2 regions of the Teichococcus aestuarii genome follow, and region 2 is predicted to be linked to the other one. Evidence: riboswitches for the same ligand, from Rfam matches in the RefSeq annotation. Region 2 holds a riboswitch; the other holds the start of a gene.
What was found. Region 2 has a riboswitch for cobalamin ahead of ACFOY6_RS01270 (DUF1636 family protein). Riboswitches for the same ligand answer to the same signal wherever they lie in the genome.
Positions count from the first base shown of each region.

Region 1: it holds a riboswitch for cobalamin, as region 2 does, so the genes downstream of both, ACFOY6_RS17790 (ABC transporter substrate-binding protein) here and ACFOY6_RS01270 (DUF1636 family protein) in region 2, are expected to answer to the same signal.

Region 1 covers NZ_JBHSCH010000052.1:26,794-32,676, forward strand. The annotation lists gene ACFOY6_RS17770 (hydantoinase/oxoprolinase family protein) at 1-1,178, shown strand, start outside; gene ACFOY6_RS17775 (cysteine hydrolase) at 1,201-1,815, shown strand; gene ACFOY6_RS17780 (FAD-dependent oxidoreductase) at 1,812-3,200, shown strand; partial or broken gene ACFOY6_RS17785 (DUF6525 family protein) at 3,282-3,515, shown strand; cobalamin riboswitch at 3,647-3,901, shown strand; gene ACFOY6_RS17790 (ABC transporter substrate-binding protein) at 3,940-5,517, shown strand; partial or broken gene ACFOY6_RS17795 (ABC transporter permease) at 5,508-5,883, shown strand, end outside.
Region 2 covers NZ_JBHSCH010000002.1:780-6,662, reverse strand. The annotation lists gene cobN (cobaltochelatase subunit CobN) at 1-505, opposite strand, end outside; gene cobW (cobalamin biosynthesis protein CobW) at 613-1,644, opposite strand; gene ACFOY6_RS01270 (DUF1636 family protein) at 1,641-2,048, opposite strand; cobalamin riboswitch at 2,198-2,406, opposite strand; gene proV (glycine betaine/L-proline ABC transporter ATP-binding protein ProV) at 2,872-4,110, shown strand; gene ACFOY6_RS01260 (ABC transporter permease) at 4,123-4,989, shown strand; gene ACFOY6_RS01255 (glycine betaine ABC transporter substrate-binding protein) at 5,091-5,883, shown strand, end outside.

The DNA of each region.
Region 1 (5,883 bases), on a different contig from region 2:
TGGTGGGGGGCGGCACGGCGCTGGCGGCGCAGACCACCATCGATTTCGGCCTGGTCATCCGTACGCCGATGATCGAGATCAGCACCATCGGCGCCGGCGGCGGTTCCATTGCCCATGTCGATGCCGGCGGGCTGCTGCAGGTGGGGCCGGAGAGCGCCGGCTCCCGCCCCGGCCCGGTCTGCTACGGCCAGGGCAACACCCGGCCCACGCTGACGGATGCCAATGTCGTGCTCGGCCGCATCAACGCCGAGCGGCCGATCGGCGGCAAGCTCGCGCGCCTGGATGTGGAGGCGGCGAAGGCGGCCATCCTGGCGCATGTGGGCGCGCCGCTCGGCCTCGATGCCATGGCGGCGGCGGAGGCCATCCTGCGGGTCGCCAATGCGCGCATGGCGGGTGCCATCCGGCTCGTCTCCATCGAGCGGGGGCATGATCCGTCGCGCTTCGCGGTCGTGCCCTTCGGCGGCGGCGGCGCGCTGCATACGGGCGCGCTGATCCGCGAGGTCGGGCTGAAGGCGGCGCTGGTGCCGCGCTTCCCGGGCGTCACCTCGGCGCTGGGCTGCGTCATCGCCGACATCCGCCATGACCAGGTGCAGACGGTGAACCTGACGCTGGAGGCGATGGACGAGGCGGCGCTCGACCGCCGCATGGTGGCGGAGGCCGCCGCCGCCCGCGCCGTGGTGGAGGCCGCCGGCCTCGCCGTCGAGCGGATCGACACGGTGTTCGAGCTGGACATGCACTATGCCGGCCAGACCCATACCGTCGCCGTGCCGCTGCCGGTCGCGGTGCAGGGCGGCAGCACGGGGCTGACCCGCGCCATCGTGCGCGAGGCCTTCGAGCGCGCCTACCAGACCAGCTTCTCCCGCCTGCTGCCCGGCCTCGGCGTGCGCATCGTCAATCTCCGCACGGCGGCGATCGGCCGGCGGCCGCGCTTCGACCTCGGCCTGCTGGCGCCGGAGAAGGAGGCCACGGTGGAGGGCGCGCGGCGCGGCAGCCGCCCCGTCTGGTTCGGCGGCGCCTGGCACGACACCGCCATCTATGCCCGGCTGGAACTGCCGGAGGGCGCCACCATCCCCGGCCCGGCCATCCTGGAGCAGCCGGACGCCACCACCGTGGTCGATCCCGGCCTGGTGGCGCGGGTCGATCGCCTCGGCAACGTCATTGTGGAACGCGCGGCATGAGCCGCGACGTGGAGCGCGCGGCATGAGCCACGAGCCTGTCCCGGTCAGCGAGACCGCCCTGCTGATCGTCGATCTGCAGAACGACTTCATCCACCCCGAGGGCGCCTATGCGCGCGGCGGCCAGGGCGACCCCGCCATCGCCGCCTTGCCGGGCAAGCTGAAGCCGCTGGCCGAGGCGCTGCGCGCGAAGGGCGGCTGGGTGGTCTCCACCCAGTTCACCCTGGTGCCGGGCAAGGGCGGCGAGCCGATGATCTCGCCGCACCTGAAGGCGCTGCGCCCCTTCCTGCGGAAGGGCGATTTCTGCCCCGGCGCCTGGGGCCACCAGCTCGTCGACGAATTGCAGCCGGCCGATCTCTCGGTGGAGAAGCTGGCCTATTCCGCCTTCTACATGACGCGGCTGGAATGGGTGCTGCGCAAGGCGGGCATCCGGCGGCTGCTGGTGGCCGGCATCGTCACCAATGGCGGCGTCGCCTCCACGGTGCGGGACGCGCATGTGCGGGACATGGACGTGACCGTGCTGGAGGATGGCTGCGCCGCCTTCGGCGCCGAGACCCATGCCACGGCCATCGCCGCGCTGCGGCCGGTCTGCCGCGTTGCCAGCATCGCCGCGGCGCTGGATGAGGTGCGCGCGGCATGAGGGTGCTTCCGGCCGAGGGCGTCAGCTTCGAGGTGCGGATGCCGGTGGTGGTGGTGGGCGCCGGCGCCGCCGGCCTCACCGCCGCCCTGGCGCTGCGCGCGGCGGGGCAGGAGGTGCTGGTGCTGGAGCGCGACCCGGTGCCGCGCGGCTCCACCGCCCTCTCCGCCGGGCTGATCCCCGCCCCCGGCACGCGCTGGCAGCAGGCGGCGGGCGAGGCGGACAGCCCGGAGCGCTTCGCCGCCGACATCCTCGCCAAGGCCGGCGGCGAGCCGGATGCGGCGATGGTGCGCGCCATCGCCACCCGCATCGGCCCGGTGCTGGAATGGCTGGCGGACCGGCACGGGCTGGATTTCTCGGTCATCACCGATTTCCGCTACCCCGGCCATTCCGCCTGCCGCATGCACGGCCTGCCCAGCCGCTCCGGCGAGGAACTGGTCAACCGGCTGCGCGAGGCGGCCGAGGCCGCCGGCACCGAAATCCTGTGCGAGGCGCAGGTGACGGATCTCTACGCCGATGCGGAAGGCCGCATCCATGGCATCGCCTTCCGCCGCCCGGATGGCAGCGGGGAGCGCCTCGGCTGCGGCGCGCTGATCCTGGCCTGCAACGGCTATGGCGGCAATCCGGCGCTGGTGGCCGAGCATGTGCCGCAACTGGCCGGCGCGCTGTATTTCGGTCATGCCGGCAACCAGGGCGAGGCGCTGCTCTGGGGTGAGGCGCTGGGGGCGGCCACGCGGCACCTCTCCGGCCACCAGGGGCATGGCTCGGTCGCCCACCCCATCGGCATCCTGATCTCCTGGGCCACCATCACCCAGGGCGGCGTGCAGGTGAACCTGGAGGGCCGCCGCTTCTCCGACGAGAGCCACGGCTATTCCGAGCAGGCGGCGGTGGTGCTGCGCCAGCCGGAGGGCATCGCCTGGAGCGTGTTCGACGAGCGCATCGCCGGCATTGCCCGCCAGTTCGAGGATTTCCGCCAGGCCGAGGCGGCGGGGGTGGTGCTGTCCGCGCCGGACGTGGCCGCCCTCGCCGCCGCCACGAAGCTGCCCGCGGCGGCGCTGCGCGCCACGCTGGAAGAGGTGGAGGCGCTCAAGCAGGCCGGCGCCACGGATGGCTTCGGCCGCAGCTTCGCCCATCAGCCGCCGCTGGTGCCGCCCTACCGCGCCGTGCGGGTGACGGGCGCGCTGTTCCACACCCAGGGCGGGCTGGTGGTGGACGAGGCCGCCCGCGTGCTGCGCCCCGATGGCACGCCCTTTCCCAACCTCTACGCGGCGGGCGGCGCCGCCTGCGGCGTCTCCGGCAGCCGGGCCGAAGGCTATCTCTCCGGCAATGGCCTGCTGACCGCCGTGGCGCTCGGCCACGCCGCCGGCGAGGCCGCCGCCCGGGCCTGACGGGAACGGGGAGGGCAGCGCCCCTCCCCGCCTCGCACCTGCCCCCTTGCGTTATGTTATACCATAACATAAACGCCGGATATGGCATCTCCCCCCCTCAACGACATCACCGCCCGTGAAGGCCGCTGGCGCCGCTGGCGCGGCGATGAGTGGGCCTGCTTCGACGCCCTGCCGCCCGCCGTGCGCCGCCGGATGCAGGAACACGCCTACGACCCCTGGGCGGTGAACGCGCATCTGCTGTGGCGCATGTTCCGCCGCCAGCTCGGCTCCTCGGCGCGGGCGGAGCGGCGGCTGCTGCGGCACCTCGACCTGTGCGAGGCGATGGAGCGGGCCGAGTTCGCCGCCGCCTACCGGCGGGCGCATGGCGTGCCGCTGCCGCACGAGGCGGCGGCGGCCTCCGTGCTGCGGGATGCAGGCGGGCGAATTGCCGCCGCCGCCGCGCCTGCCTATGCTGAGGCTTCGACGGTCCCGCGCGAGCGGGTGAAAAGGGAACACCGTGCGCCCGCACCGGAGCCGATCCGGGGGCAAGTCGGTGGCTGATCCCGCAACTGTAGGCGGCATTCCGGCGCCCGCCAGCCCTCCGCCAGGGGGGCGCGCCACTGGGCCAGCAGGCCCGGGAAGGCGGGGCACCGGAGGGCGGGGGGCGCAGGCCACCCCGCCGGGCCGCGAGCCAGGAGACCTGCCGCCGAGGCCTTTTCCCCACATCGCCGGGCGGGATTCCCCGGTGCAGGAGACGATGATGACCGACCTGCCGGGCCTTCGCGCCCCGATCCTGGCGCCTGCCCGCCCCGCCCCCGGCCTGCCGCGCCGCCTGATGCTGGCCGCCCCCGCCCTGCTGCTCGCCCGCCCGCTGCGCGCCGAGGCGGCGGTTCTGCGCGTGGTCTCTCCCTGGGAGTTCAGCAGCCCCGACCCGGTGGAGACCGGCTATGTACTGCGCCGCCTCGGCATCGCCGAGACACTGGTGGGCGTGCGCCCTGACGGCACGCTGCGCGGCCTGCTGGCCGAGAGCTGGTCGGTGGAGCCAGACCGGCTGACCTGGCGCTTCCGCCTGCGCGAGGCGCGCTTCCATGACGGCACGCCCGTCACCGCGCCGCTCGTGGTGCGCACGCTGGAGCGGGTGCGGCCCCTGGCCGAGAGCCTTTCCGCCATTCCGCTGGCGGCGCTCTGGGCCGAGGGCGAGCGGGAGGTGGTGTTCCGCACCGAGACGCCCTTCGCCCCCCTGCCCGGCTGCCTGACCGACTATGCCGGCATCATCCTTGCCCCGTCCGCCTATGACGCGGAGGGCCGGCCGCAGCGCCCGGTGGCCACCGGCCCCTTCCGCGTGACGGCGCTGGACGGCATCCGCGGCATCGAGGCCGAGGCCTTCCCGGAATACTGGGGCGCGCCGCCAGCGGTGCGGCGCCTGGCCTACAGCGCCGTGCCGCTGGGCGAGACCCGCGCCCGGCTGGCCGAGGCCGGCGAGGCGGATATCGCCTTCACCCTGCTGCCGCAGGCGGCGGAGCGCATCCAGGCCTCGGGCCGGGCGCGCATCCTCAGTGCCACCATCCCGCGCCCGCGCATGATCGTCATGAATCTGCGCCGGCCGCCATTCGCCGATGTCCGGGTGCGCCGCGCCCTCTCGCTGGCCATCGACCGCGAGGGGCTGGCCGCCGCCATTTTGCGCCATCCGGCCAGCAGCGCCACCCAGCTCCTGCCCCCCGTGCTCTCCGGCTGGCACGACCCGGATCTGCCGCCGCTGCGGCGGAACCCGGCCGAGGCGCGCCGCCTGCTGGACGAGGCCGGCTGGGCTCCAGGCGCCGACGGCATCCGCCACAAGGACGGCCAGCGCCTGGCGGCCGCGATGATGGTGCCCTCCAACCGCCCGGAGATCCCGGTGATGGCGCAGGCCATCCAGGCCCAGTGGCGCGCCGTGGGGGCCGAGATCACGGTGCGGCCCGGCCCCTCCGGCGCGCTGCCCGGCGCCATCCGCGACGGCTCGATGGAATGCAGCCTGCTGGCCCGCACCTATGTGAACGTGCCGGACCCGATCGGCACCATCATCCCCGACTTCACCGGCGACCGGCAGCTCTGGTCCTCCCCCGGCTTCGACAACCCCGAGATGCTGGACCTCACCCGCGCCTATCTCGGCAGCTTCGCGGAGGCGGAGCGCGCGCCGCTGCGCCGGCGCATCGCCGCCATCCTGCAATCCGAGCTGCCCGTCATCCCGGTCTCCTGGTTCGAGCACAATGTGGCGGTCTCGCCGCGCGTGGCGCTGTCCTCGGTGGTGCTGGACCCGTTCGAGCAGGATTACGGCGCGGCCGGGCTGCGGTGGGCCTGAGCCTCGCCCGCCTGCTGGCCGCCCGGCTGGCGCAGGCGGGGCTGGTGGCGCTGGTGGTGGCGACGCTCTGCTTCGCCGCGCTGCAGGCGCTGCCGGGCGACCTCGCCCTGCGCGTTGCGGCCGCCCGCTTCGGCGAGGACCGGGTGAGCGCCGCGATGGTCGAGGCACTGCGCGCGGAGGCGGGGCTGGACCGGCCGGTGCTGCTGCAATACGGCGCCTGGCTGGCCGATCTGGCGCGTGGCCGCTTCGGCCGCTCGCTCGTCACCGGGCAGCCGGTGCTGGCCGAGGTGGCGCCGCGGCTGGGGCTGACGCTGCGCGTCGGCGCGCTGGCCGTGCTGGCGGCGCTGCTGCGGGCGCTGCCCGCCG
Region 2 (5,883 bases):
CGCCGTCATCCGCGCCGAGGCCCGCGGCATGGCCAGCGAGGCGCAGCGCGGCGGCCAGGTTCTCCGGCCCGCCGGCCAGCAGCAGCGCATCCAGCCGCGCATGGAGGGCGGGTGGCATGGTGGAGAGGGCGGCGAGCTTCGCGTCGTCCCGCCCGCAGCCGGGGAGGAGGGCGAGGGGGATGCCCTCGCGCCGGCAGAGGGCGGCGACTTCCTCGGCGCCGTAGCGCCAGTATTCCAGCCCGCCCAGCAGGCGGATGACGACGGCCCGCGAACGCGCTAGCGTCTCCTCCGCGTAGAGATCCACCGAGAGCGGATGGCGCAGCCGCCCGAGATTGGCCAGCCGCAGCGAGGGCCGCGGCTCCGCCAGCATCGACCAGCCCATGGCGGCGGCGCCGAGGTCGCTGTCGCTGAAGGAGAGCAGCACGAGGTCGGCCGGGGCGTGGCCGAGATCCTCGGCCTGCTCCGTCTCGTCCAGGCTGCGTGTCTCGCGGACCAGGAGGTGCATCAGTTCCGTTCTTTTTTGGAAAAAAGAACCAAAAAACTTTTGTCAGTTGGCGGCGCGCCAAACTCGAAAAGTCTTTTTGCTTCTTTTTCTTCAGAAAAAGAAGATTCTTACTTCAGGATGGCCTTGGCGATGGCCTCCTGATCCATCCCCGCCTGCCCGATGACAACGAGATGCCCGTCGCGGTCATCCTTCCAGGCCTGGTCGAAATGGTGACGGAAGCGGCGGCCGACACCCTGCACCGCCAGCCGCATCGGCTTGCCCTTCAGCCGCACGAAGCCCTTGATGCGCAGGATGTCGTGCCGCGCAGCGATCTCTGGAAGGCGGTGCAGAAGTTCGTCGGCCGAGTCGTATTCCGGCAGGACAAGAACAAAACTCTCGAAATCGTCGTGCTCATGCGCGCCATCCTCCGCGTCGTGGTGCGAGGGGCGGGCGGCGAGGTCGTCCTCGGCGGCGGCGTTGAGGCCGAGCAGAATGTCGGGCGGGAGCGCGCCCTCGCGGGCGGGCACCATCTTCACCGCGCGCGGCAGGTGCGGCGCGATCTCGGCGCGCAGCCGCGCCAGCGCCGCCTCGTCCAGCAGGTCGGCCTTGTTGAGCACGACGATGTCGGCGCTCGCGAGCTGGTCCTCGAATACTTCCGCGAGCGGGTTGTCGTGGTCGAGCGAGGGGTCGGCGGCACGCTGGGCGGCGACGGCCTCCGGGTCGTCGGCGAAGCGGCCCTCGGCGGCGGCGGGGCCGTCCACCACCGTCACCACGCCATCGACCGTGACGCGGGAGCGGATGGCAGGCCAGTTGAACGCCTTGATCAGCGGCTTGGGCAAAGCGAGGCCGGAGGTCTCGATCAGGATGTGCTCGGGCGGGTTGGCGCGGCCGAGCAGCGCCTCGATGGTGGGGATGAAATCGTCCGCCACGGTGCAGCAGAGGCAGCCATTGGCGAGCTCGACGATGTTCTCCGCCTCGCAGCCGGGGATGCCGCAATCCTTCAGCGTCTCGCCATCGACGCCGAGGCTGCCGAACTCGTTGACGATGATGGCGATGCGGCGCCCATCGGCGTGCTGCATCAGGTGGCGCAGCAGCGTGGTCTTTCCCGCGCCGAGGAAGCCGGTGACGATGGTGGCGGGCACTTTTTCCAGCGCGCTCATGCGGCGTTCTCCTTTGGGGTCTCGGTCAGCGAGGGGAGGCGGCCCAGCACCACGCTGCGCAGCGAATCCGGGCGGCGGGAGGGCAGCACGGCGCCGGTGGCGTGCGCCGCATAGGTCTCGCCATAGGCCAGCAGGTCGGCGGCCAGGGCGGGGGAGAGGCGGCCGAGCAGATAGCTCCACTTGCCCGGCTGCGTCATCGCGGCGGCGCAGCCCTGCTGGCAGACGGAGAGGCAGGTGACGGGGCGCAGTTCCACCGGCGGCGCCGGGTGGGCGGCCAGCGCCTGTTCCAGCGCCGCGAGCAGGTGGCGGCCGGGGGGCGTCTCGCCTTCCTCTAGCGTGCGCCCGGCGCGGCAGGTGGTGCAGACCAGCAGCACCGGCTTGGCGGGAAGGGGGGTATCCGGCATCCGTGACCTCAGCCCTGAACAGGTGGCACCCGGGGGTGCCTGGCGCGCATGAGGTGCCGACCGCCCGTGCCGTCTCCGGCGCCGGGTCGAGGCGCCCGGGGGTGGATGCCCGGGCACATCGCCGCCCGCCGGGGCACCCCGCCCGGTGGCACGATCCGATGGCGATGGCAGGTCTCCTGGCTCGCGGATCAGGCACGGAGCGCCGGCCTTCCCGGCGCCGCGTGGCGCCAGTGGCATGGTGGCGATCCGCTCTCCGCCTACAGTTGCGGGGGCAGCCGCGGCCTGGGGCGCTGCCGCCCGTCACCGCATTCCCTTTTCACCTTCCGCGGACGGAAGGACCATCGCCGGTTTGGTAGGCGGCGGCGGGGCCGGGAGTCAAACCCTCTCTCGCTCCCGCCGCAGCTTGCAGGCTACTTGCCGGGATGTTTTCGGTTCTTTGAACCATACCGATGGGCATGGTGAATACAATATGAGTCCGGGCTCGCATCGAAGGGAGCAATAGAAAGCGCGTTGTTTTATTTTCTCATGAAATATCCGTGCCTCCTGCCGGCATATTCTCGTGGCTCCCGGTCTCTTGATTGTTCCAGGGGAAGACCGCGGGCAGGATGATTTTGCCTTTGGGCTGGACAATTTCAGCCGGCTCGTTTAAAGCCTCTGCAACCTATGAGGCGGCGGCACAGCAATGTGTCTTTTTTGGGGCGGGCCGGATGGCCTTGGACCCCTTTCGGCCTGTTCGGGCTGCCGGTCCGTTCAGGCCCCGCCTTCCGACCCACCCCATGGAGGTGATGCCGACCGCCCGGCGGACGGCAGACCACGAGGACGCATGGAAACAGAAACCCCCACCCGGCCGGGCGACGACGCCCCGCCGCCGGTGAAGATCGCGCTTCGCAACGTCTTCAAGGTGTTCGGCGACCAGCCGGACGACGCCATCCGGATGGTCCGCGAGGGCCGCACGAAGGATGAGATCCACGCCGAGACCGGCTGCACGGTCGGCGTCAACGATGCCAGCTTCGACATCCATGCCGGCGAGATCTTCGTCATCATGGGCCTCTCGGGCTCCGGCAAGTCCACCCTGCTGCGGCTGATCAACCGGCTGATCGAGCCCTCCGCCGGCGCGATCCTGGTCGAGGGCCAGGACATCACCCGCATGTCGAAGCGCGAGCTGATCGAGCTGCGCCGGCGCGACATGAGCATGGTGTTCCAGTCCTTCGCCCTGCTGCCCAACCGCACCGTGCTGGACAACGCCGCCTTCGGCCTGGAAGTGGCCGGCGTGGCCGAGGCTGAGCGCCATGCCAAGGCGATGGCCGCGTTGCGCGGCGTGGGCCTCGACGCCTATGCGCAGAGCCGGCCGGACCAGCTCTCGGGCGGCATGAAGCAGCGCGTCGGCCTCGCCCGCGCCCTGGCGAGCGAGCCCACCGTGCTGCTGATGGACGAGGCCTTCTCCGCCCTCGACCCGCTGATCCGTACCGAGATGCAGGACGAGCTGCTGCGCCTGCAATCCGAGCAGAGCCGCACCATCATCTTCGTCAGCCACGACCTCGACGAGGCCATGCGCATCGGCGACCGCATCGCCATCATGCAGCACGGCGTGGTGGTGCAGGTGGGCACGCCGGACGAGATCGTGACGAAGCCGGCCAACGACTATGTCCGCTCCTTCTTCCGCAACGTCGATGTCAGCCAGGTGTTCCGCGCCGGCGACATCGCCCGCGAGACGCAGGTGACGCTGATCGAGCGCCGCGGCATGGCCATCCCCGCCGCGCTGGAGCGGATGCGCCGGCACGACCGGGACTTCGCCATCGTCGTCGGGCGGGACAAGAAGTACCACGGCATGGTCAGCGCCGAATCGCTCTCCCGCGCCGCGCGCAGCGGCGAGGCAGACCCCTACCACCGCGCCTTCCTGGCCGATGTGCAGCCGATCGACGCCGCCGACACCCTCTCCGACGTGATGGGCCGCGTGGCGCAGAGCCCGCACCCCGTGCCGGTGGTGGATGCCGAGCGCCGCTATGTCGGCTCGATCAGCAAGTCCGCCCTGCTGATGTCGCTCGACCGCTCCGGCAACTGAGGACCGCACCCCATGCAGGATCTCGACCTTGGCATCGGTGACGGCGCCGATGCCGTCGTCAACTATGTGCTCGACCATTTCACGCCGGCGCTGGACGGCATCGCCGCCGGCATCGGCTTCGTCACCGACGGCATCCGCGACGGGTTGACCGGCCTGCCGCTGCCGGTGGCCGTCATCGCCATCGCGCTGCTGGCGCTGTGGCGGGTGGGCTGGAAGTTCGCCCTCTTCGCCATCGCGGCCCTGCTGCTGATCGGCGGCATGGGGCTGTGGGAGCGGATGATGGAGACGCTCTCCCTCGTCCTCGCCGCCACGCTCATCGCCATCGCGCTCGGCGTGCCGCTCGGCATCGCCATGGCGCGCAGCAATGCGGTGCAGATGGTGGCGCGCCCGGCGCTCGACCTGATGCAGACCATGCCGGCCTTCGTCTACCTGATCCCGGCCGCCATGTTCTTCGGCCTCGGCGCCGTGCCGGGCACCATCGCCACCGTCATCTTCGCCATGCCGCCGGTGGTGCGGCTGACCAACCTCGGCATCCGCCAGGTGCATGCCGAGTTCATCGAGGCCGGGCTCGCCTTCGGCTGCACCCCCGCGCAGCTGCTGCTGAAGGTGCAGATCCCGAACGCCCTGCCCTCGATCATGGCCGGCATCAACCAGACCATCATGCTCTCCCTCTCCATGGTGGTCATCGCCTCGATGATCGGCGCGGGGGGGCTCGGCAACACCGTGCTCACCGGCATCCAGCGGCTCGATGTCGGCACCGGCTTCGAGGGCGGGCTCGCCGTCGTCGTCCTGGCCGTGCTGCTCGACCGGATCACGCAGAGCTTCGGGCAGGCCGGACACGGCTTCCGGTTCCGCCAGCTTTTCGCGGGGCGCGGGTGACAAGCCGTAGCCGGGGGAAGGAATTCCCCCGGGCCCCCTTCTTTTCCTTCTGCAAGTTCCCGGGCGGGCCTGCGGCCACGCCCCAACAACAGGAGACACGCATGCTTCTCAACAAGCGCACCTTCCTCGGCCTCTCCGCCGGCCTCCTCGCCGCTCCCCTGGCGTCTCCGGGCCTGCTGCGGGCGCAGCCGGCCGGCAGCATCAAGCTCGGCTTCGCCCCCTGGGCCGATGCCGAGTTCATCACCCGCCTCGCCGCCAAGCTGATCGAGGACCGGCTGGAGACCAAGGTCGAGCTGATCCAGACCGACGTGGCGCCGCTCTACCAGGGCCTGACCCGCGGCGACGTGGACGCCATGCTGATGTGCTGGCTGCCGCAGACCCATGCCGACTACTGGAAGCGCGTGGAAGGCAAGGTCGAGCGCCTCGGCACGCTCTACAGCGGCGCCAAGCTGGGCTGGGTGGTGCCGTCCTACGTGCCGGAGGCGGAGGTCGCCTCGATCGCCGACCTGGCCAAGCCGGGGGTGCAGGAGAAGTTCCGCGGCCGCATCCAGGGCATCGAGCCCGGCGCCGGCCTGACCCGCCTCTCCAAGGAGGCCGTCGGCACCTACGGGCTGAAGGACTACACCCTGCAGGAGGCCAGCGAGGCGGCCATGCTCAGCGTGGTGGACCGCGCCATGCGCAGCGAGCGCTGGGTGGTGGCCACCGCCTGGAGCCCGCACTGGATGTTCGGCAAGTACGACCTGCGCTACCTGGCCGACCCGAAGGGCGCGCTGGGCGCCGCCGAGGAGGTGCTGGCGCTGGGCCGCCAGGGCCTGCGCGAGGCCAACCCGAAGGTGGCCGGCTTCCTCTCCCGCCTCAACATGCCGCTCGACGAGCTGGAGAGCGCCATGCTGG